Regions from separate parts of the Streptomyces sp. BI87 genome, predicted to be linked through region 1. Evidence: predicted binding sites of a transcription regulator. Region 1 holds the regulator's gene; the other holds the start of a gene.
What was found. The regulator HspR, encoded in region 1, represses chaperone genes until heat shock. The targets are predictions, from matches to a motif close to TTGAGNNNNNNNNNCTCAA.
Positions count from the first base shown of each region.

Region 1 (10,479 bases):
TGAGGGGGGTTCATATGGGGACAGACGACCAGATACCAGGGCATCCTCACAGCCGGAGGGAGCTGTGCGAGCCGGGACGGCAGCTCTACGCGGACGCGCTGCGGACCGGCCGGATACCCCGGACGGAGGCGGAACAGGCACCCTGCCTCATCGACCTGGCGCTGGTGCACGCCGACCCGGACGACCCCGAGTGGCTCCGGCCGCTGCCCCCGACGGTAGCGCTCGGCCATCTCGTCCACCCCATCGAGCAGGAAATCCAGGAACGCCGACGCGTCGCCATCGGCCTCACCGAGACCTTCGCGCCCTTCCTCGCCATGGCGGCCCAGAACCCGGTCGCCTCCAGCGGCATCACCGTGCTGGAAGGGCTGGGGCTCATCAACACCACCCTCGACCGGGTCGTCGCGGAATGCTCCGAGGAACTGCTGACCGTGCAGCCGGGCAGTGGCCGTAAACCGGGGACCATAGCGGAGGGGCTGCGCCGCGTCACGCCCCTGCTCGACCGCCGCGTGAAGATGCGCACGCTCTACCAGCACACCGCACGCCACCATTCGGCCACCATCGCCTACGTGGACCGGGTCGGCGCCGACGTCGAGGTGCGCACCCTGGAGGAGATCATCGACCGGCTGATCGTGGTCGACCGGAAGGTGGCGTTCATCCCCGGCCGCTCGGACCGGCAGGTCGCCCTCCAACTGCGCCACCCCGGCCTGGTGGAGTACCTCGTCGGCGTCTTCGACCAGCTCTGGCGGCACGCCGTCCCCTGGGACGAACAGCCCGTCACCTACCGCCCCGAGCTGGACGGCATCACCGGCATCCAGCGCTCCATCGCCAGACTCCTGGTCGACGGGCACGTGGACGACGCCATCGCCCGGCGCCTGGGCATGAACGTCCGCACCTGCCGCAGCCACATCGCCAAACTGGCCACCACCCTCGGCAGCGGCAGCCGCACCCAGCTCGGCTACCTCATCGCCCGCTCCGGCCTCCTGGACGAGGCCGACTGAGCCCGGCCCGGCGGAAACCGGCCGGAACGCCGAAGGGGCCGGAAGCAGTACCCACTGCTTCCGGCCCCTTCGCAGGGAACGCGGCGCTACTCGCCCGACGGCCGGCCCGGCCGCCACACCACCAGCGCGCTGGTGTGCCGCACGTCCTCGTACCGCACGAGGTCGCGGCGGTAGGAGGCGTGCACCTGTGCCTCCACCTGGGCCTCGCGCTGGCGCATCTGGGCGGCGGCGCCGTCCACGGCGGCGGAGAGCTCGGCGACGCGCTGCTGGAGCGCGGTCACCTGGTTCTCCAGTTCGATGATCCGCTTGATGCCGGCGAGGTTGATGCCCTCGTTCTGCGACAACTGCTGCACCTGGCGGAGCAGTTCGATGTCGCGGGCCGAGTAGCGGCGGCCCCGCCCGGCCGTGCGGTCGGGCGACACCAGGCCGAGACGGTCGTACTGGCGCAACGTCTGCGGGTGGAGCCCGCTCAGCTGGGCCGCCACCGAAATGACGTACACCGGGGTGTCTTCCGTCAGTTCGTAGGGGTTGCGACGTCGTCCGTCCCGGTCCATGGCCTACGCTCCCTTCGCTGCCTTGAACAGCTCCGCCCGCGGGTCCTCGTCCACGGTGGCCTTGCGGTACGCCTCCAGGGCCTCACGGGCCTCGGAGGACAGGTGCTGGGGGACCGCCACGTCGACGGTGACCAGCAGATCGCCGCGGGTGCCGTCCTTGCGGACCGCGCCCTTGCCGCGGGCCCGCATGGTGCGGCCCGCGGGAGTGCCCGGCGGCAGCTTCAGCGTGACCGGGGGCCCGCCGAGGGTGGGTACCCGGATCTCGCCGCCGAGCGCGGCCTCCGTGATGGTGACCGGCACCGTGACGGTGAGGTTGTCGCCCTTGCGCCCGAAGACCGGGTGCTTGCCGACGTGCACCACCACGTACAGGTCGCCCGCGGGGCCGCCGCGCTCACCCGGGCTGCCCTTGCCGCGCAGCCGGATGCGCTGCCCGTCCGAGACCCCGGACGGGATGCGGACCTGCATGGTGCGCGAGGACTTGGCCCGGCCGGAGCCCTTGCAGACGTCGCACGGGTCCTCGGCGATCAGGCCGCGGCCCTTGCAGTCCACGCAGGGGTCGGTGAGCGAGAAGCCGCCCCCGCCGCCGCGCGAGACCTGGCCGGTACCGACGCAGGTCGGGCAGACGCGGGGCGTGCCGTTCTTGTCGCCGGTGCCCGAACACGCCTTGCACGGCGCCTGGCTGGACATCCTGAGCGGCACCGTCGCGCCGTCCACCGCCTCGGTGAAGCTGAGCGTCACCTCGGACTCGATGTCCTGGCCGCGCCGGGGCTGGGTGCGCGTACCGGCGCCCGCGCCCCCGCGGTTGAACAGTCCGCCGAAGACGTCCCCGAGGCCGCCGCCGAATCCGCCCTGGCCCTGGCCGCCGCCGGGGGCACCGCCCCCGAAGAGGTCGCCCAGGTCGAAGTTGAAGTTGCCGCCGGAGCCGCCGCCACCGGGACCGGGGCGGAAGCCGCCGTTCCCGAAGAGGGAGCGCGCCTCGTCGTACTCCTTGCGCTTCTTGGGGTCGCCGAGGATGTCGTTGGCCTCGGAGATCTCCTTGAAGCGCTCCTCGGCCTTGGCGTTGCCCGTGTTGGCGTCCGGGTGGTTCTCCCGGGCGAGCTTGCGGTACGCCTTCTTGATCTCGGCGTCGGTGGCGTCCTTGGGGACGCCGAGGACCTTGTAGTAGTCCTTCTCGATGTAGTCCTTGGTACTCATCGCCGACGTCCCTCCTTCCACTGCGACGTCACCGCCGCGCGGTCACCGGTGACGGTGACCGCGGCGGCGGTGAGCGGTTCAGCCCTCCTGCGGGCCACCGTTCTCCTCGTCCGGCTTCGCCGCGTCCGGCTCGGCCTCGGCCTGCTCGGCCTTGGCGTCCGCCTGGGGCTTGGCCTGCTGGGCGCCCGGCTGGGGCTCGGCCACCGCGACCCGGGCGGGCCGGATGGTGCGCTCGCCGATGCGATACCCCGGCTGGAGGATCGCGACGCACGTGGTCTCCGTGACGTCGGGCGCGTAGCTGTGCATCAGGGCCTCGTGGATGGTCGGGTCGAAGGGCTCGCCCTCCTTGCCGAACTGGACCAGGCCCAGCTTGGCGGTGACCGACTCCACCGACTCGGCGACCGACTTGAAGCCGCCGACCAGCTCGCCGTGGTCCCGGGCGCGGCCGATGTCGTCGAGGACCGGCAGCAGTTCGGACAGCATGCCCGCGACCGCCACCTCCTTGACGGTGACCCGGTCCCGCTCGACCCGCCGCCGGTAGTTCTGGTACTCGGCCTGGAGCCGCTGGAGGTCGGCGGTGCGCTCGGCGAGAGCCGTGCGCGCCTGGTCCAGCTGGGCCGTCAGGCCGGCCGTGGCGTCGGTGCCCGCGCCCGCCGGGCCCGCCTCCGAGGAGGCGGGTCCGGCGGTCTCGGCCGCGTCGTCCGAGGAGGCACCGGGGGTGACGTCAGCGTCCTGCTGCTCGTCGAATCCGGGGGTCTCCTCGGTCACGCCGCACCGCCCTTGCGCTTGTCGTTGTCGTCGTCGACGATCTCGGCGTCGACCACGTCGTCGTCACCCTGCTGGGCCTGCTCGCCGCCCTGGGCACCCTGGGCGCCGGCGTCGCCGCCCGCGGCCTGGGCGTCGGCGTACATGGCCTGGCCGAGCTTCTGCGAGACGGCCGCGACCTTCTCGGTGGCCGTACGGATCTCGGCGGTGTCCTCGCCCTTGAGCTTCTCCTTCAGCTCGGCGACGGCCTCCTCGACCTCGGTCTTGACCTCAGCGGGGACCTTGTCCTCGTTGTCCTTGAGGAACTTCTCGGTCTGGTACGCGAGCTGCTCGCCCTGGTTGCGGGACTCGGCGGCCTCGCGGCGCTTGTGGTCCTCCTCCGCGTACTTCTCGGCCTCCTCGCGCATGCGGTTGACCTCGTCCTTCGGCAGCGAGGAGCCGCCGGTGACGGTCATCTTCTGCTCCTTGCCCGTGCCGAGGTCCTTCGCGGTCACGTGCATGATGCCGTTGGCGTCGATGTCGAAGGCGACCTCGATCTGCGGGACACCGCGCGGGGCCGGCGGCAGACCCGTCAGCTCGAACATCCCGAGCTTCTTGTTGTACGCCGCGATCTCGCGCTCGCCCTGGTAGACCTGGATCTGCACGGAGGGCTGGTTGTCCTCGGCGGTGGTGAAGATCTCGGACCGCTTGGTCGGGATCGTCGTGTTCCGCTCGATGAGCTTCGTCATGATGCCGCCCTTGGTCTCGATACCGAGGGACAGCGGGGTGACGTCGAGGAGCAGGACGTCCTTGACCTCGCCCTTGAGGACACCGGCCTGGAGCGCGGCGCCGATGGCGACGACCTCGTCCGGGTTGACGCCCTTGTTGGCGTCCTTGCCGCCGGTCAGCTCCTTGACGAGCTCGGCGACGGCCGGCATGCGGGTGGAGCCACCGACGAGAACGACGTGGTCGATCTCGGAGAGCTGGATGCCCGCGTCCTTGATGACGTTGTGGAACGGCGTCTTGCAGCGCTCCAGCAGGTCGGAGGTGAGCTGCTGGAACTGGGCGCGGGTGAGCTTCTCGTCCAGGTGCAGCGGGCCCTCGGCGGAGGCCGTGATGTAGGGCAGGTTGATCGAGGTCTCGGTGGACGAGGACAGCTCGATCTTGGCCTTCTCGGCGGCCTCGCGGAGGCGCTGGAGGGCCATCTTGTCCTTGGACAGGTCCACGCCGTGGCCGGACTGGAACTGCTTGACCAGGTAGTCGACGACGCGCTGGTCCCAGTCGTCACCGCCGAGGTGGTTGTCACCGTTGGTGGCCTTCACCTCGACGACGCCGTCGCCGATCTCCAGGAGGGACACGTCGAAGGTGCCGCCACCGAGGTCGAAGACGAGGATCGTCTGGTCGTCCTTGTCGAGGCCGTACGCCAGGGCGGCGGCGGTGGGCTCGTTGACGATGCGCAGGACGTTCAGGCCCGCGATCTCGCCGGCCTCCTTGGTGGCCTGGCGCTCCGAGTCGTTGAAGTAGGCCGGGACGGTGATGACCGCGTCCGTGACCTTCTCGCCCAGGTACGACTCCGCGTCGCGCTTGAGCTTCTGCAGGATGAAGGCGCTCATCTGCTGCGGGTTGAAGCTCTTGCCGTCGATGTCGATCTTCCAGTCAGTGCCCATGTGGCGCTTGACCGACCGGATGGTCCTGTCGACGTTGGTGACCGCCTGACGCTTCGCGACCTCGCCGACGAGCACCTCACCGTTCTTGGCGAAGGCGACGACGGACGGCGTGGTCCTGGCGCCCTCGGCGTTGGTGATCACGGAGGGCTCGCCGCCCTCCAGAACGCTGACGACCGAGTTGGTCGTGCCCAGGTCGATGCCGACCGCACGTGCCATGTCAATTCCTCCAGCTGACTACTTGAGTGGAACTCACTCAAGGATGCACGAGGGGGCGCGGCGCGTCAATGCGGTTGAGTCGGCCGGGCTCAAGTTTCGTTCGGCCCGGTTGTGAAGAGAGCTCCTGGCATGGCTCGTTTCACCAGGTCAGAGCCAGTTCGGATCGAGGCGGCCCGGCGCCGGTCGAGGTGGCCTCAAGCGTCTGCCGGGCTGCTTTCGAGCGCGTCCCGAGGGCTTCGGACGCCCCTCACCGATGGGCCTCGCACGACGGCCGGGCCGATTTTGCGCCCTGGCCGCCTCCGGACGCGGGCCATGGACGACCCCGGACACCGGCCGGACCGGAAATGGGACGAGCCGGGGCCGGGTCGGTCGGGGGAATGACGCGACGGAAGGCGGAGACTATGGGCGAGTCGGGACATATATGGGTAATTGTGCCTGCCGTGCGGAAGTGCGCGGGGTGAGCGTGAGGAGAGGTCCGGGTGGAGCCGTCGCAGCCCATTTCCGGGGAGGACGAGGCCGTCGCCGGTGCCGGGCGGGCGGGGGTCGCCGCCGTGCCGCTGGAGGAGGCCGCCCGTACGTCGTACGTGGGGCGGCGGGCGCCGGTGGTGGCGGTGCTGATGACCTCGCGGGACCGGCGGCGGCAGATCCTGCGGGCGCTGGACGCCCTCGCCGACCAGCGGTCCCTGCCGCCGGGTACGGCCCTGCGCGTCCACCTGGTCGACGCCGGGTCGCGGGACGGCACCGCCGAGGCGGTGCGGGCCGCCCACCCCGAGGTGGAGGTGCACCGGGCCGGGCCCCGGGTGCGGTGGGGCGAGGGCATCCGGATGGCGAGCCGGAACAGCCGGGCGGCCGGGGCGACCCCCTTCACCCACCAGTTCTGGCTGCGGGACGACGTGGTCCTCGCCGACGAGGCGCTGGCCCTGCTCCTGGCCACCTCCCGAGCGCTCGGCGACACCGCGGTGGTGGTCGGCGCCGTACGCGACGGGGGCGTGCCCGGCGCCCGGCCCGGCACCGGGCCGCTCGCCTACTCCGGGCGCCGCCGCACCCGCCTCCCGCACCGGCTGCCGCTGGTCGAGCCGAGCGGGCGCACCGAACCCTGCGACACCTACGACGGGGCCGCCGTCCTGCTGCCCCGGACCGCCCGCGACCGGGCCGGCGACCTCGACCGGGCCTTCCCCCACACCCTCGGCGACCTCGACCACGGGCTGCGCGCCCGCCGCGTCCAGGTGCCCGCCTTCGTCGCGCCGCGCGCCGTCGGCGAACGCCATGCCGTGCCGCTGCCGCCCGCCTGGGAGGAGCCGGGGATCGGGGTGCGCGAGGCCCTGCGCCGCCGCGCCGGCGAGCTGCCGCCGCGCGCCTGGTGGACGTACTGCCGGCGGCACGCGGGGGTCCGGGCTCCGCTGCTGGCGGCCGCGCCCTATCTGCGGACCGCGGCGCGGGCGGCACGGGGCTGACTCCGTCACGTGCCGGGCGGGGCCGGTGCCGGGCACGGGCGACGCCACCGGTTCGTACCGCTCAGCCCGGTGACGTCCGCCTCGGCGCTGTCCCGCGCCACGCCCGCTCCCGGCGGCCCTCGCCGCCTGTGCGGCTGACGCCGCTGCCGCCGTCACGCGGCTCGCCCGCCGCCCGAGAGCGGTGGCAGTCGTTCCGTCCGGGTCCGCCCGGCGGTCACGCGGGATAGTGCCAGGCAACGGGGGTGCGCTGCAAGGTGGTTGCCCGCGGCGCTGGGTGGGGCGGGGACTGGGGCGGCCCCCGGCGTGGGTCGGGTACGGGGCGTCCGGCTCGCCGGTCACTGATCGGCCTCAAGCGCCGGCCGGGCTGAGATCCGTTCAGCCCGTTGCCCCCGGGAGTTCCAGTGCTGCCGCGAGGGCTCGCCATTCGGCGATGGGGAGGTCCTGCATGGGGTTGGGGGTGACGACCTGGAGGGCGACGTGGTCGGCGCCGGCCTTGTGGAAGGCGGTGACGCGGGTGCGTACGCGGTCGGCGTCGCCGTAGGCGACCACGGCGTCGAGGAGGGCGTCGCTGCCGCCGTTCTCGAAGTCGGCGGGGCCGAAGCCGGCGCGGCGGAGGTTGTTGGTGTAGTTGGGGAGTTCCAGGTAGAAGCGGAGGTAGGCGCGGGCGGTCTCGCGGGCCCGGGGGAGGTTGTCGTCGAGGACGACCTTCAGTTCGGGGGCGAGCAGCGGGCCGGTGCCGAGGGCCTCGCGGGCCTCGGCGACGTAGTCCTCGGTGACGAGGTAGGGGTGGGCGCCGGCGGCCCGGTCCTTGGAGAGCTGGAGCATCTTCGGGCCGAGGGCGGCGAGCACGCGCTGCTCGGCGGGGACGGGGTTCGGGGCCTCGTCGAGGACGGTCAGGTACTCCCGCATGGCGGTGTACGGCTTGGCGTACTCCTTGGGGGCCAGCTGCTGGTGGCTGGCGCCGATGCCGAGGATGAAGCGGTCGTCGTGGGCGCGGTTGGCGTCGGACGCCTGCTCGGCGACGCGTTCGGCCGGGTGGTCCCAGATGGAGAGGATGCCGGTGGCGACGCGCAGGTGGTGGGTGGCGGCGAGGACCGCCTCGGCGTCGGCGACGCTCGCGCTGCCGCCGACCCAGATGGCCCCGTAGCCGAGCGCCTCGATCTCCTCGACGGCGTCGGTGATGGCCCCGTCCCGCCCGGTCCCGTCGGAGACCCGGAGCGCGCCGCTCCAGATGCCGACGGTACCGATGCCGAGTTCGTGGGCGGCGGTGGTGGCGGGGCCGGAGGACGGGTCGGTTCCGGGGTTGCTCGTCATGCTGCGCTCCTCTTCGGTACGTCTGCTGCGGTACGTCTGCGGTACGTCGTCGAACATCCTGGCCAACGGCGGCTCGACCGGTTTCCCTTCCCATCCTCCCGCCGGGCACTCCCGAACGCCGGGACGCCGGGCGGAGCGCCCCGCGCGGCCCACTCTGGCGCCGCGCACCACCCCCCTGCGACAATCCCCCCGCACACGCGGCGGCGGCCGGGAAACCAGGCGAGGCTCCGGGAAGGCCCCGCCACGGTGAAGGGCGGGCGGCCCGAAGTACGGCCACCGTGGGAAAGGTTGAAGCGGAGAGGGGCCGGCCCGGTGACCAGCTCTCTCGCCCCGCTGCTGACCCGCCTCGCCACCGTCGGCCCGTACTTCACCGCCGACCCCACGCCCCGCGCCGACCCGTCCGAGGGCGGGTTCCGGCCGGTGGCCGAGTTGTACGGGGACGGGATCGCCGGGCACGTGGAGGAGATCGGGCGGCGGATGGGGGCCGGGGCCGGACGGGTCGCGGCCTCCACCGCGCAGCTCGGGCTCGCCTCGCGGCTCTGGTCGGTGGCGCTGGGGTGCGCGGCGCTCGGCGGGGTGGTCCCCGATCTCGGCCCCGGGCGCCTGTGGTGGCGCGGGCCGTCCGCCGGGCCCGTCGAGCTGCGGCTGCCCGGACCACGTCCCCTGCCCGGGCCGCTGCCCGAGGCCGTGCACCGGGCCGTCGCCGTCGACCACCTCGCCTCGCTCGACGAGGCGGTGCGCATCCGGTACGCCCTCTCCCCGCAGATCCTGCGCGGCAACGCCGCCTCCGCGCTGGTCGGCGCCGTACGCGTCCTCCTCGACCGGGTGCCGGACGCCCCGTGTCCGCCCGTCCCCCTGGTCGAACACCTGCTGGCCCGGGCCCCGCTGGAGGGCACCGGCACCTTCCTCCACGAGGAGGGCCTCGGCGTGGCCTTCACCCGCCGCAGCTGCTGCCTGTACTACCGCCTGCCGGCCGCGACGTGCGGCGACTGTGTCCTGCGGACCCGTACTCCTGGCCGTACCGCGTAGGGCGCACCGGCCCGTCCCCGACCCGTACACGTGCGAGCGGGACACGACCCGGTCCGGTCGTGTCCCGCTCGGTTCTGGCGGCCGGCGCAAGGCGGCCGGGGTGGCTACAGCGTCGGGGCGTCCGGGCGTTCCGTGCACAGGGCCCAGATGACGAAGATGCCGAGGGCGATGTTGAGGAGGGCCCAGAGGGGGAGGTAGGGGAGCCACATGAAGTTGAGGATGACGGTGACGGCGGCGAGGCCGACGCCGGTGGCCTTGGCCCAGGTCTGGCCGGTGAGGATGCACCAGCCGGTGATGGCGACCAGGACGCCGAGGAACAGGTGAATCCAGCCCCACGCGGTGACGCTCATCTTGAAGGCGTAGTCGCCGAGGCCCGCGTAGACGGTGTTGTCGGCGATGCCCGCGATGCCCTGGAGGAAGCCGAAGACTCCCTGGAGGAGCAGGAGGACGCCTGCGAGGACCGTGCCGCCGGTGGCCCACGCCTGGCGGGCCGAGTCGTCCTCCGGGACGTCGGCGGTGCCGTGGTGCGCGCCGCTGTGCGCCTCGCGGGGGTCGGGGGTCTCGTGCTGATCACTCATGTCGGGTGCCCTCTCATCGACGGCGTGGCTTCCACCAGCGTCGGGGCGCCCCGCCCCGAGCGCGCGGAGGAATGGGCCGAACGGGTGACGGGCGGGGCGGGGGTCCGGCGACCTGTTCGGCGCGGTGGCGCGAACTTGGCCGGTCGGGGCGGGAATTCGCTCGCGCGGAGGGTGTTGTCCCTGGTGTCGTGGGGCGAGTGGCGCGCGGGCGCGGGACGAAGGGACGGACGCGATGGCGGTGGGGGCGGATCGGGGGTGCCTCTTCTGCGCGATAGCGCGCGGGGAGGCGGAGGCCAGCACGGTCCACGAGGACGAGCGGGTGGTCGCGTTCATGGACCTCCAGCCGGTGACGCCCGGCCATGTGCTGGTGGTGCCGAAGGCGCACGCGGCGGGGTTCGAGGACCTGCCCGAGGAACTGGGCGCCGAGGTGTGGCGCGTCGCGCACCGGATCGGGCGCGGGCTGCGCCGCTCCGGCCTGCGCTGCGAGGGGGTCAACCTCTTCCTGGCCGACGGCGAGGCCGCCTTCCAGGAGATTCCCCACGTCCACCTGCACGTCTTTCCCCGGTACGCGGGCGACCGGTTCCGCCTCGACGCCGACTGGCAGATGCGCGACCGCGCGGAACTGGACGCGACGGCGGGCGCGGTACGGACCGGGCTGACGGCGCTCGGCGGCGGCGGCGGGGGCACGGGCAGGGGCGGGCCCGCGTGAGCCAGTACTACGAGGTCGGGGA
Region 1 is NZ_CP110079.1:3,258,773-3,269,251, forward strand. Features, by position in the region: gene OIM89_RS14310 (hypothetical protein) at 15-998, shown strand; gene OIM89_RS14315 (heat shock protein transcriptional repressor HspR) at 1,085-1,552, opposite strand; gene dnaJ (molecular chaperone DnaJ) at 1,556-2,746, opposite strand; gene grpE (nucleotide exchange factor GrpE) at 2,825-3,514, opposite strand; gene dnaK (molecular chaperone DnaK) at 3,511-5,373, opposite strand; gene OIM89_RS14335 (glycosyltransferase family 2 protein) at 5,853-6,827, shown strand; gene OIM89_RS14340 (LLM class F420-dependent oxidoreductase) at 7,203-8,141, opposite strand; gene OIM89_RS14345 ((2Fe-2S)-binding protein) at 8,454-9,170, shown strand; gene OIM89_RS14350 (hypothetical protein) at 9,275-9,748, opposite strand; gene OIM89_RS14355 (HIT family protein) at 9,987-10,457, shown strand; gene OIM89_RS14360 (DUF6086 family protein) at 10,454-10,479, shown strand, end outside.

Region 2 (10,479 bases), 1.4 Mb from region 1:
ACCCGCGCCTGACCGAGATCGAGCCGGACGAGATACGCGAGGAACTCACCCGCACGCAGAAGGAGATCGCCCGGCTCACCGGTTCCGAGCCGACCCTGATGCGCCCGCCCCAGGGCCGCACCGACGACACCGTCTCCGGGATCAGCAAGGAGCTGGGGCTCTCCCAGGTGCTCTGGTCGACGACGGCGAAGGATTACTCGACCAACGACTCCGGGCTGATCACCGAACGCACCCTGGACCAGGCGGGCCGGGACGGCGTGATTCTGCTGCACGACATCTACAAGGGGACGGTCCCGGCGGTGCCCGGCATCATCCACGCGCTGAAGAAGGACGGGTACACCTTCGTCACCGTCCCGCAGCTGATGGCCCCGGCGAAGCCGGTTCCGGGGACGATCTACCGCCCCTGACCGACCCCGGGTACGCGCCCCGGGTACGCCGAAGGGCCGGACCCCCTCGGTGGGGGCCCGGCCCTTCGGGCTCAGGACGGTGGCGCGTACCGCCGGCTCAGGCGGCGGCCGGAACCGCCACGCTCGCCGGGGCCAGGGCCAGTTCCAGCACCTGGCGGACGTCGCTCACCGGGTGGACGTCGAGCCCTTCCAGGATCTCGGCGGGGACGTCGTCCAGGTCGGCCTCGTTCCGCTTGGGGATGACCACGGTGGTGATCCCCGCGCGGTGCGCCGCCAGCAGCTTCTGCTTGACGCCGCCGATCGGCAGCACCCGCCCGGTCAGCGAGACCTCGCCGGTCATCGCCACATCGGTGCGGACCAGCCGCCCGGAGAGGAGCGAGGCGAGGGCGGTGGTCATGGTGACACCCGCGCTCGGCCCGTCCTTCGGGACCGCTCCGGCCGGGAAGTGGATGTGCACACCCCGGTCCTTCAGGTCCGCGACGGGCAGCTCCAGTTCGGCGCCGTGCGAGCGGAGGAAGCTCAGCGCGATCTGCGCCGACTCCTTCATCACGTCACCGAGCTGACCGGTCAGGGTCAGTCCGGAGGCGCCGGTCTCCGGGTCGGCCAGCGACGCCTCGACGTAGAGCACGTCGCCGCCCGCGCCGGTGACCGCCAGGCCGGTGGCCACGCCGGGCACCGAGGTGCGCCGCTCGGCGGGGTCCTGGGCGGACTCGGGCACGTGGTGCGGCCGGCCGATCAGGCCGCGCAGGTCGCCGTCGGTCACCGTGAACGGCAGCTCCCGCTCGCCCAGCTCGTGCTGGGCCGCGACCTTGCGCAGCAGCCGGGCCACGGAACGCTCCAGGTTCCGCACGCCGGCCTCGCGGGTGTACTCCCCGGCGAGCTTGCGCAGTGCCGAGTCGGCGAGTTCGACCTCGCCGGGCTCCAGACCGGCCCGCTCCAGCTGGCGCGGGAGCAGGTGGTCACGGGCGATGACGACCTTCTCGTCCTCGGTGTAGCCGTCGAGGCGGACCAGTTCCATCCGGTCGAGCAGGGCCTCGGGGATGGATTCGAGGACGTTCGCGGTGGCAAGGAAGACCACGTCGCTGAGGTCGAGTTCGACCTCCAGGTAGTGGTCCCGGAAGGTGTGGTTCTGCGCCGGGTCGAGGACTTCGAGCAGCGCCGCCGCCGGGTCGCCCCGGAAGTCGGAGCCGACCTTGTCGATCTCGTCGAGCAGGACCACCGGGTTCATCGACCCGGCCTCCTTGATCGCCCGCACGATGCGGCCGGGCAGCGCGCCGACGTAGGTGCGCCGGTGGCCCCGGATCTCCGCCTCGTCGCGGACGCCGCCGAGGGCGACGCGGACGAACTTGCGGCCCATCGCGTGGGCGACGCTCTCACCGAGCGAGGTCTTGCCGACGCCGGGCGGGCCGACGAGGGCCAGCACGGCACCGCCGCGCCGTCCGCCGACGACGCCGAGGCCCCGGTCGGCGCGGCGCTTGCGGACCGCCAGGTACTCGGTGATCCGCTCCTTGACGTCCTCCAGCCCCGCGTGCTCGGCGTCGAGCACGGCCTGCGCGCCGGGGATGTCGTAGGCGTCCTCGGTCCGCTCGGTCCAGGGGAGTTCCAGGACGGTGTCGAGCCAGGTCCGTATCCAGGAGCCCTCGGGGCTCTGGTCGGAGGCCCGCTCCAGCTTCTCGACCTCCTTGAGGGCGGCCTCGCGGACCTTCTCCGGGAGGTCGGCGGCCTCGACGCGGGCGCGGTAGTCGTCGCTCTCGTCCTCCTCGCCCTCGCCGTTCAGCTCGCGCAGCTCCTTGCGGACGGCGTCGAGCTGGCGGCGGAGCAGGAACTCGCGCTGCTGCTTGTCGACGCCCTCCTGGACGTCCTTGGCGATGGTCTCGGCGACGTCCTGCTCGGCCAGGTGCTCGCTGAGGTGCTCGGTGGCGAGCTTGAGGCGGGCGACCGGGTCGCCGGTCTCCAGCAGCGCCACCTTCTGCGCGGTGGTCAGGAAGGGCGAGTACCCGGCGTTGTCCGCGAGGGCTCCCGGGGTGTCGATCTGCTGGATGCGGTCGACCACCTGCCAGGCGCCGCGCTTCTGGAGCCAGGAGGCGGCCAGCGCCTTGTACGCCGTCATCAGCTCGGTCACCGAGCCGGGCAGCGGCGAGGGCACCGTCTCCTCGACGGGCGTCCCCTCGACCCAGAGCGCGGCCCCGGGCCCGGTGGTCCCGGCTCCGATCCGCACCCGGCTGCGGCCGCGCACCAGCGCGCCGGGGTCGCCGTCGGACAGCCGACCGACCTGTTCCACGGTGGCGCGGACGCCGACCGCGGCGTACGTGCCGTCGACGCGCGGGACGAGCAGCACCTGCGGCTTGCCCCCGCCGGGCCCGGCCGCGGCCTGCGCGGCTTCGACGGCGGCCCGTACGTCGTTCTCGTTGAGGTCCAGTGGCACGACCATCCCGGGCAGCACCACTTCATCGTCGAGCGGCAGCACCGGAAGAGTCAGCGGTGTGTTGGCCTGGGACTCAGCAGCCATGATCTCCCCTTCGGCAGTCAAGTTGAGCTATACCGGCTCAATGCTTCTGCGCCGCCAGGTGTTCCCCAAGAGGTGTTCGCTGTGAGCGAACCGACGGCGGGGCCGCGCGCGGACGGCCCGGACCCCACCCCGCACCTGCTCTCGGCAACACCGCGAGGACTCTGCGGATTCCTCAGCTCAGAGGCGTCCCCGGCGGGGGCGGAGGGCCCGTAACTGTACCTTCCGTCAGGTACAGTTACGGCGCTCGTGACGGACCGGTGGAAGGCCTGGTGGGGCGGGGATGGTGGAGAGTGCGCGGCGGCGGTGGCTGCTGCTGGCGGTGGTGAGCGCGGGGCTGCTGCTCATCACGCTGGACAACTCGATCCTGTACGCGGCGCTGCCGACGCTGGTGGAGGAGCTGGGGGCGAGCAGCGCGCAGAGCCTGTGGATCATCAACGCCTATCCGGTGGTCATGGCGGGGCTGCTGCTGGGCAGCGGGACGCTGGGCGACCGGGTGGGGCACCGGCGGATGTTCCTGACCGGGCTGGTGGTGTTCGGGGTGGCCTCGCTGGCCGCCGCCCTCTCGCCGGCCCCGGAGGCGCTGATCGCGGCGCGGGCCTTCCTCGCGGTCGGGGCGGCGGCGATGATGCCGGCCACGCTCGCCCTGATCCGGGTCACCTTCGCCGACGAACGGGAGCGGAACGTCGCCATCGCCGTCTGGGGGAGCCTGGCGATCGTCGGAAGCGCGCTCGGGCCGATCGTCAGCGGGCTGCTGCTCCAGAGCTTCTGGTGGGGGTCGGTCTTCCTGGTCAACGTGCCGGTGGTCGTGGTGGCGCTGGTGGCCACGCTGGTGCTGGCCCCCGGCGGCGGCGCCGACCCGGGCAAACACTGGGACCTGGTCTCCTCGCTGCTGGCGCTGGTGGCGCTGGTCGGCCTGGTCTTCGCGATCAAGGAGACCGCCAAGGCCACCCCGTCCCCGCTGGCGGCGGGCGTGGCGCTGGTGGCGGCGGCGGCCGGCGGGTGGGTCTTCGCCCGGCGCCAGCGGCGGCTGCCCGACCCGCTGCTCGACTTCGCGATCTTCCGGAACCGGGCGTTCCTGGCCGGGGTACTGGCCGCCGGGTTCTCCCTGTTCGCCGTCGCCGGGCTCCAGCTGATCACCACCCAGCGCTTCCAGCTGGTGGAGGGGTTCACGCCGCTGCGGGCCGGGGTCCTGGTCGCCGCCGTCGCGCTGGGCGCACTGCCGACCGCGGTGGCCGGGGGCGCGACCCTGCACCGGGTCGGGCTGCTGCCGATCGTCGCGGGCGGGCTCGCCCTGAGCACCGTCGGCACCGTGCTGGTCCTGCTCCACTTCGACAGCAGCATGCCGCTGCTGGTGACGGGGCTGCTGGTGGCCGGGGCCGGGCTGGGCGCGGCCATGTCGGTGGCCTCCAGCGCGATCATGGGGAACGTGCCGGTCCGCCGGGCCGGGATGGCCTCCTCGGTCGAGGAGGTGTCGTACGAGTTCGGCAGCCTGATCGCGGTGGCGCTGCTCGGGAGTCTGCTGTCGGCCGTCTACTCGGCGACGGTCCGGCTGCCGCCCGGCACGCCCGGGGAGGCCCGGGACAGCCTGGACGCGGCGCTGGCGGTGGCCGGGGAGAGCACGGACGGCGGTGCGCTGGTGGCGGCGGCCTCGGAGGCGTTCGACGGGGCGTACGGGGCGGTGGTGCTGGTGGTGGCCGGGGTGCTGGCGGTCGGTACGGTCGCCACCGGGGTGCTGCTGCGCCGCCACGGTCCCGGCTCGGCGCTGTCCGGCCCCGTCCCCCACTGACCTCGCCCTCACCCCACGGCCCAGGAGCACCATGCGTACCAGCAAGCGGACCCAGATCCTCGACGCGGCGGCCCGCCTCGTGCAGCGCGAGGGGGTCAAGAGCGTCACCTTCGACGCGGTGGCGGCCGAGGCGGGGCTGACCAAGGGCGGGCTGCTCTACCACTTCGCCAGCCGCGAGGAGCTGGTCCGGGCGATCCACCAGCACCTGGCCGACCGCTGGGAGGCCGACCTGGTGGCGGCGGCGGGCAAACCGGCCGCCGAGGCGAGCCCCGCCGAGCGGCTGGCCGCGTACGCGCGGGTCACGGCGCAGAGCGCGACGCGGGCCGAACTCCTCTTCATGGTGGAGGGGTCGACCACGCCCGAGCACGCGGCGCCGTGGGACGCGGTGATGGAGCGGTGGGCGCCGCCGGCCGCCGGTGCCGCGAGCGACCCGGAGGCGCTGGACCGGTTCGTGGCCCGGCTCGCCGCCGACGGGCTGTGGCTCTACGAGTCGGTGACCGGGCAGCGGCTCGACGCGGGGCTGCGCCGGGCCGTGGCCGAGCGGATCGCCTCGGGGCGCGAGGCCGGCTGAGACAGACACGACGGCGGGCCCGGCCGTGGTGGCCGGGCCCGCCGTGCGAGGCGTACGGGGCGGGGTCAGTCCGTGCCGGACTCGATGGCGGCGCGGTCGAGCGCCGTCTCCTCCTCGGAGGTCTCGCCGCGCGAGGCGATGGCCTCGGCGCCACCCTGGTCCATGGCGCCGATCAGGCCGGTCGAGGCCGCCTGGGCGGCGCCAATCGTCGGGTGCTCGGTGCCGACGATGCCGATGCCCGCGTACTGCTCCAGGCGGGCGCGGGAGTCGGCGATGTCGAGGTTGCGCATGGTCAGCTGGCCGATGCGGTCGACGGGGCCGAAGGCGGAGTCCTCGGTGCGCTCCATGGAGAGCTTGTCCGGGTGGTAGCTGAGGGCGGGGCCCTGGGTGTCGAGGACCGAGTAGTCCTCGCCGCGCCGCAGCCGCACGGTGACCTCACCGGTGATCGCGGAGCCGACCCAGCGCTGGAGCGACTCGCGGATCATCAGCGCCTGCGGGTCCAGCCAGCGGCCCTCGTAGAGCAGCCGGCCCAGGCGGCGGCCCTCGTTGTGGTAGGCGGCGACCGTGTCCTCATTGTGGATGGCGTTGACCAGGCGCTCGTAGGCGAGGTGGAGCAGCGCCATGGCGGGGGCCTCGTAGATGCCGCGGCTCTTGGCCTCGATGACGCGGTTCTCGATCTGGTCGGACATGCCGAGTCCGTGGCGGCCGCCGATCGCGTTGGCCTCCATGACGAGGTCGACGGCGGAGGAGAACTCCTTGCCGTTGATGGTGACCGGGCGGCCCTGTTCGAAGCCGATGGTCACGTCCTCGGTGTCGATCTGCACCGACGGGTCCCAGAACTTGACGCCCATGATCGGGTCGACCGTCTCGATCCCGGTGTCCAGGTGCTCCAGGGTCTTCGCCTCGTGGGTGGCGCCCCAGATGTTGGCGTCGGTGGAGTACGCCTTCTCGGTGGAGTCCCGGTAGGGCAGCCCGTGGGCGAGCAGCCACTCGGACATCTCCTTGCGGCCGCCCAGCTCGGAGACGAAGTCCGCGTCCAGCCAGGGCTTGTAGATCCGCAGGTGGGGGTTGGCGAGCAGGCCGTAGCGGTAGAACCGCTCGATGTCGTTGCCCTTGAAGGTGGAGCCGTCGCCCCAGATCTGCACCCCGTCCTCCAGCATCGCCCGCACCAGCAGCGTGCCGGTGACGGCGCGGCCCAGCGGCGTGGTGTTGAAGTACGGGCGCCCACCGGAACGGATGTGGAACGCGCCGCAGGCCAGCGCCGCCAGCCCTTCCTCGACCAGCGCGGCACGGCAGTCGACGAGACGGGTGATCTCGGCGCCGTAGGCGGTGGCACGGCCGGGCACGGAGGCGATGTCGGGCTCGTCGTACTGGCCGATGTCGGCGGTGTACGTGCAGGGGACCGCGCCCTTGTCACGCATCCAGGCGACGGCGACCGAGGTGTCGAGCCCGCCGGAGAAGGCGATGCCGACGCGCTCGCCGGTGGGGAGGGAGGTCAGGACTTTGGACATAGCAAGAGTATGCAACGGAACGCATGCTCATGCAACGTCTCCAGGTCGGAGCCTCACGGAAGCCCTCCGTCCGCATCATCGTGAACCGTCCGCGCCCCGCCCGTCGATAAAGGGGACGTGAGACTGTTCCGCCCCATGGGGGCACCGGAGGAGAACGACGCGGCCCTGCTGCGCGCCGTCGCCCAGGGCGACCAGGCGGCCCTGGCCCGGCTCTATGACCGCCACGCCGGCTGGCTCCAGCTCCGCCTGACGCGGCGCTGCCCCGACCCGGAGACGGTCCGGGAGGTCCTCCAGGACACCTTCGTCACCGTCTGGCGCTCCGCCGGCGCCCACCGGGGCGGCGAGGCCGGCGGCTGGCTGTGGACCATCGCCGCCAGGCGGCTCGTCGACGCCCTGCGGGCACGCGAACGCGCCGAACGGTACGCACCGGTCCCCGCGCCGCCCGCCCCCTCGGCCGAGGACAGCGTCCTGGACGGACTGGACGGGCTGGGCGGCCTCGAGTACGGCGACGTCGGCACCGCCCTGCGGCGGCTCGGCCCCGAACTGCGGGAGGTGCTGCGCGCCACCGTGGTCGACGGGCTGACCACGCGGGAGGCCGCCACCCTGCTCGGCGTGCCCGAGGGCACCGTCAAGACCCGTGCCCTGCGCGCCCGCAGGGAGCTGCGGGCGGCGCTCGCCCGCCTCGCCGGGGTACCGGACGACCCGCGCCACCCGGCCGCCGCTCCCCCTTCTTCTCCGCGCCGGCCCCTGGGAGACCTCGCATGACCGCGCACCGCCACCACCTCGACGCCGCGGTGGCCACCCGTTACGCCTCCGGGGAACTCCCCGAACCCGACTCCTGGCAGGTCGAACGCCATGTGGAGGGCTGCGGCGCCTGCGCCGCCCGGGTCTCCGCCGCCGCCCGCGCCTCGACCGCGGGACCCACGCTGGCGGCGGTGCGCTCGGCGCTGCTGGCCGAGGTGGCGGGGCTCTCGCCCGCCCGGCAGGAGACGGCACCCCCTGTTCCCGTCCGGCCACCAGGCCGCTGGACCCGGCTGCGCTGGACCGCCGGGCCCGCCCTGCGCGGCCCCCGGCTGCCGGCGGTCGCCGGGGTCTGCCTGGTGGCGCTGGTCCTGGCGCACGGTGGGGCGTTCCCCCAGGCGCGCACCGCCCTGCTGCTGCTGGCACCGCTGCTGCCGCTGGCCGGGGTGGCCCTGTCGTACGGACCGCACACCGATCCGCTGCACGAGCTGACGGCGACCTCGCCGGGCGGCGGGCTGCGGCTGCTGCTGGTGCGGAGCGCGGCCGTGCTGGCGGTCTGCGTACCGGCGCTGACGGTGGCCGGGGCGCTGCTGCCGGCGGTGGAGGGCGGGCCGGGACCGGCGGCGTGGCTGCTCCCGGCGCTGGCGCTCACCCTCGGCGCGCTGGCCCTCGGCTCGTACCTGGGGTGCCGGAACGCGGCGGCGGTGGCCGGCGGGCTGTGGTCGCTCGGGGTGCTCGGCCCGGTGACCGTCCGGTACGGCGCCCTCCCGGCGGAACAACTCGCCCAGGCCCTCACCCCCTGGTTCTCCTCCCCCGGCGCGCAGGCCGGCTGGGCGGGCGCGGCCTTGTGCTGCGCCGCCCTGCTCGCCGTGCGCCGCCACTCCTTCGACTCCTTCGACCGACCGGAGTTCTCGTGACCACGACCACGATCCGGGTGGACGGGCTGCACGTCCGCCACCGCAGAACCACCGCCCTGGACGGGGTGGACCTGGCGTTCTCCACGGGGGTCCACGGGCTGCTGGGGCCCAACGGCGCCGGAAAGACCTCCCTCATCCGGGTCCTGGCCACCGCCGCCGGGCTCGCGGCGGGCCGGGTGGAGCTCCTCGGCCACGACCTCGCGGACCGCGCCGGCCGCACCGAGGTGCGGCGCCGGCTGGGCTACCTGCCGCAGCACTTCGGCCACTACCCCGGTTTCACCGTGCGGGAGTTCGTCTCCTACATGGCGTGGCTCAAGGAGGTCCCGGCGGCGCTCGCCCCCGAGGCGGTGGAACGCGCCCTGGACCGGGTGGGGCTCTCGGCGAGCGCCGGCACCCCGCTCAAGCGGCTTTCCGGGGGCATGGTGCGCCGGGCCGGGATCGCCCAGGCCCTCGTCAACGAACCGGCGGTCCTGCTCCTCGACGAGCCGACCGCCGGGCTCGACCCCGAGCAGCGGCTCGGCTTCCGGGCACTGCTGCGCACGCTCGCCCACGACACCACCGTGCTGGTCTCCACCCACCTGGTGGAGGACGTGGCCGACGCGTGCTCGACCGTGACCCTGCTCGACGCGGGCCGCGTGGCCCTGCGCGACACGCCCTCGGGCCTGGCCCGCAAGGGCACCGAGGCACCGGAGGAACTGGGCGGCAACGCCCTGGAGCGCGGCTACACCCTCGCCCTGCGCGACCACCGCTCGGCCCCGGCCACCGGGGGCACGCGATGAGCGCGCCCACCGCGACCCGGCCCGCACCGGCACCCCCGGGCCCCGACGCCGCCCCCTCCCCCTGGCGCAGCGAACTCCGGCGCGGGCTCGCCCCCTGGGCCGGGGCGGCCGTGCTGCTGACGCTCGCCGTGACGATGGGGACCGATGCGGCCGAGTGGCAGGGCGACTGGGCCCGGACCCACGGCCTGCTGCGCTGGACCACCATGCTCCTCCTCGGCCCCCTGGTCGCCGCCGCCGGCTGCTGGCAGGGCGGCCGGGAGCACCGCCGGGGCACCGGCGACCTGCTGCGACAGGCGGTACGCGGCCCCCGGGCCCGGACGCTCGCGGCGCTGGCCCCGCTGGCGGCCTGCGTGGTGGTGGCCCAGCTCCTTGGCACGGCCGGGGTGTACCTGGCGACTTGGCCGTACTCCCTGGGCGGCGGTCTCACCTGGGGGCACGGGCTGCTCCACGCGGCCGACTCGGTCCTCGTGGCGGGGCTGACGGCGATCGGGTTCGTGGTGGGGCGCGTGGTGAAGTGGCGCGGGGCCGCGCCGGTGCTGGCGCTCGGGTGCTACGTGCTGCTCGGGTTCTCCGCCTACGTCGACACCCCCCTGGGCCGGCTCGCCCCGGTGCAGGAGCCGGGGATGAGCGGGGAGATGCCGGCGCTCTGGCTGGCCCCGGTGATCGCGGTGTGGGTCGGCGGCCCGGCCCTGGCGGCACTGGTTGCCTTCACCGCTCGGCGGAAACTGCTCACGTCGGCACCGCTGGTGGCGGCGGCCCTCGCGGCGACCGTACTGGTCCAGACCGGTGACAACGCCTGGCGCGCGGACCCGCGCGGCCGGCGGCTGGTCTGCGACGAGGGGACGCCTCAGATCTGCGTGACCGAGCGCCACCAGAACCTGCTCGCCCCGGCCGGGGAGGCGCTGTCGGGACTGCGGGAACGGCTGGCGGGGGTGCCGGGCCTGCCCGAGCGGTTCGTGGAGGACCGGCCGGGGCACCGCGTCCGCCGGGGCACGGGCGAGGTGCAACTGCCCATGTTCACCCCGCTCGGCCACAGCGTCGTACGCGGCGAGGTGACCGACCACGCGGTGTACGCCTGGGAGGCCGTGGCGGCCCTGCTCTCCCCCGACTGCCCGGACCCCTCCGGCGGAGCGCTGGACGACGTGGTGTGGACCTACCTCGCCCCGACCCATCAGCGGAACCTCAGCGACCCGGAGTACGCCATCCGGGAGGCCGAGCGGTACTGGGGCGCGAGGAGGGCCGCCGAGACCCGCACCGC
Region 2 is NZ_CP110079.1:1,874,802-1,885,280, forward strand. Features, by position in the region: gene OIM89_RS08045 (polysaccharide deacetylase family protein) at 1-407, shown strand, start outside; gene lon (endopeptidase La) at 505-2,916, opposite strand; gene OIM89_RS08055 (MFS transporter) at 3,197-4,702, shown strand; gene OIM89_RS08060 (TetR/AcrR family transcriptional regulator) at 4,734-5,273, shown strand; gene argG (argininosuccinate synthase) at 5,339-6,784, opposite strand; gene OIM89_RS08070 (RNA polymerase sigma factor) at 6,920-7,549, shown strand; gene OIM89_RS08075 (zf-HC2 domain-containing protein) at 7,546-8,442, shown strand; gene OIM89_RS08080 (ATP-binding cassette domain-containing protein) at 8,439-9,221, shown strand; gene OIM89_RS08085 (hypothetical protein) at 9,218-10,479, shown strand, end outside.
Region 2: the regulator HspR is predicted to act here: its motif matches at 2,939-2,957, upstream of lon (endopeptidase La).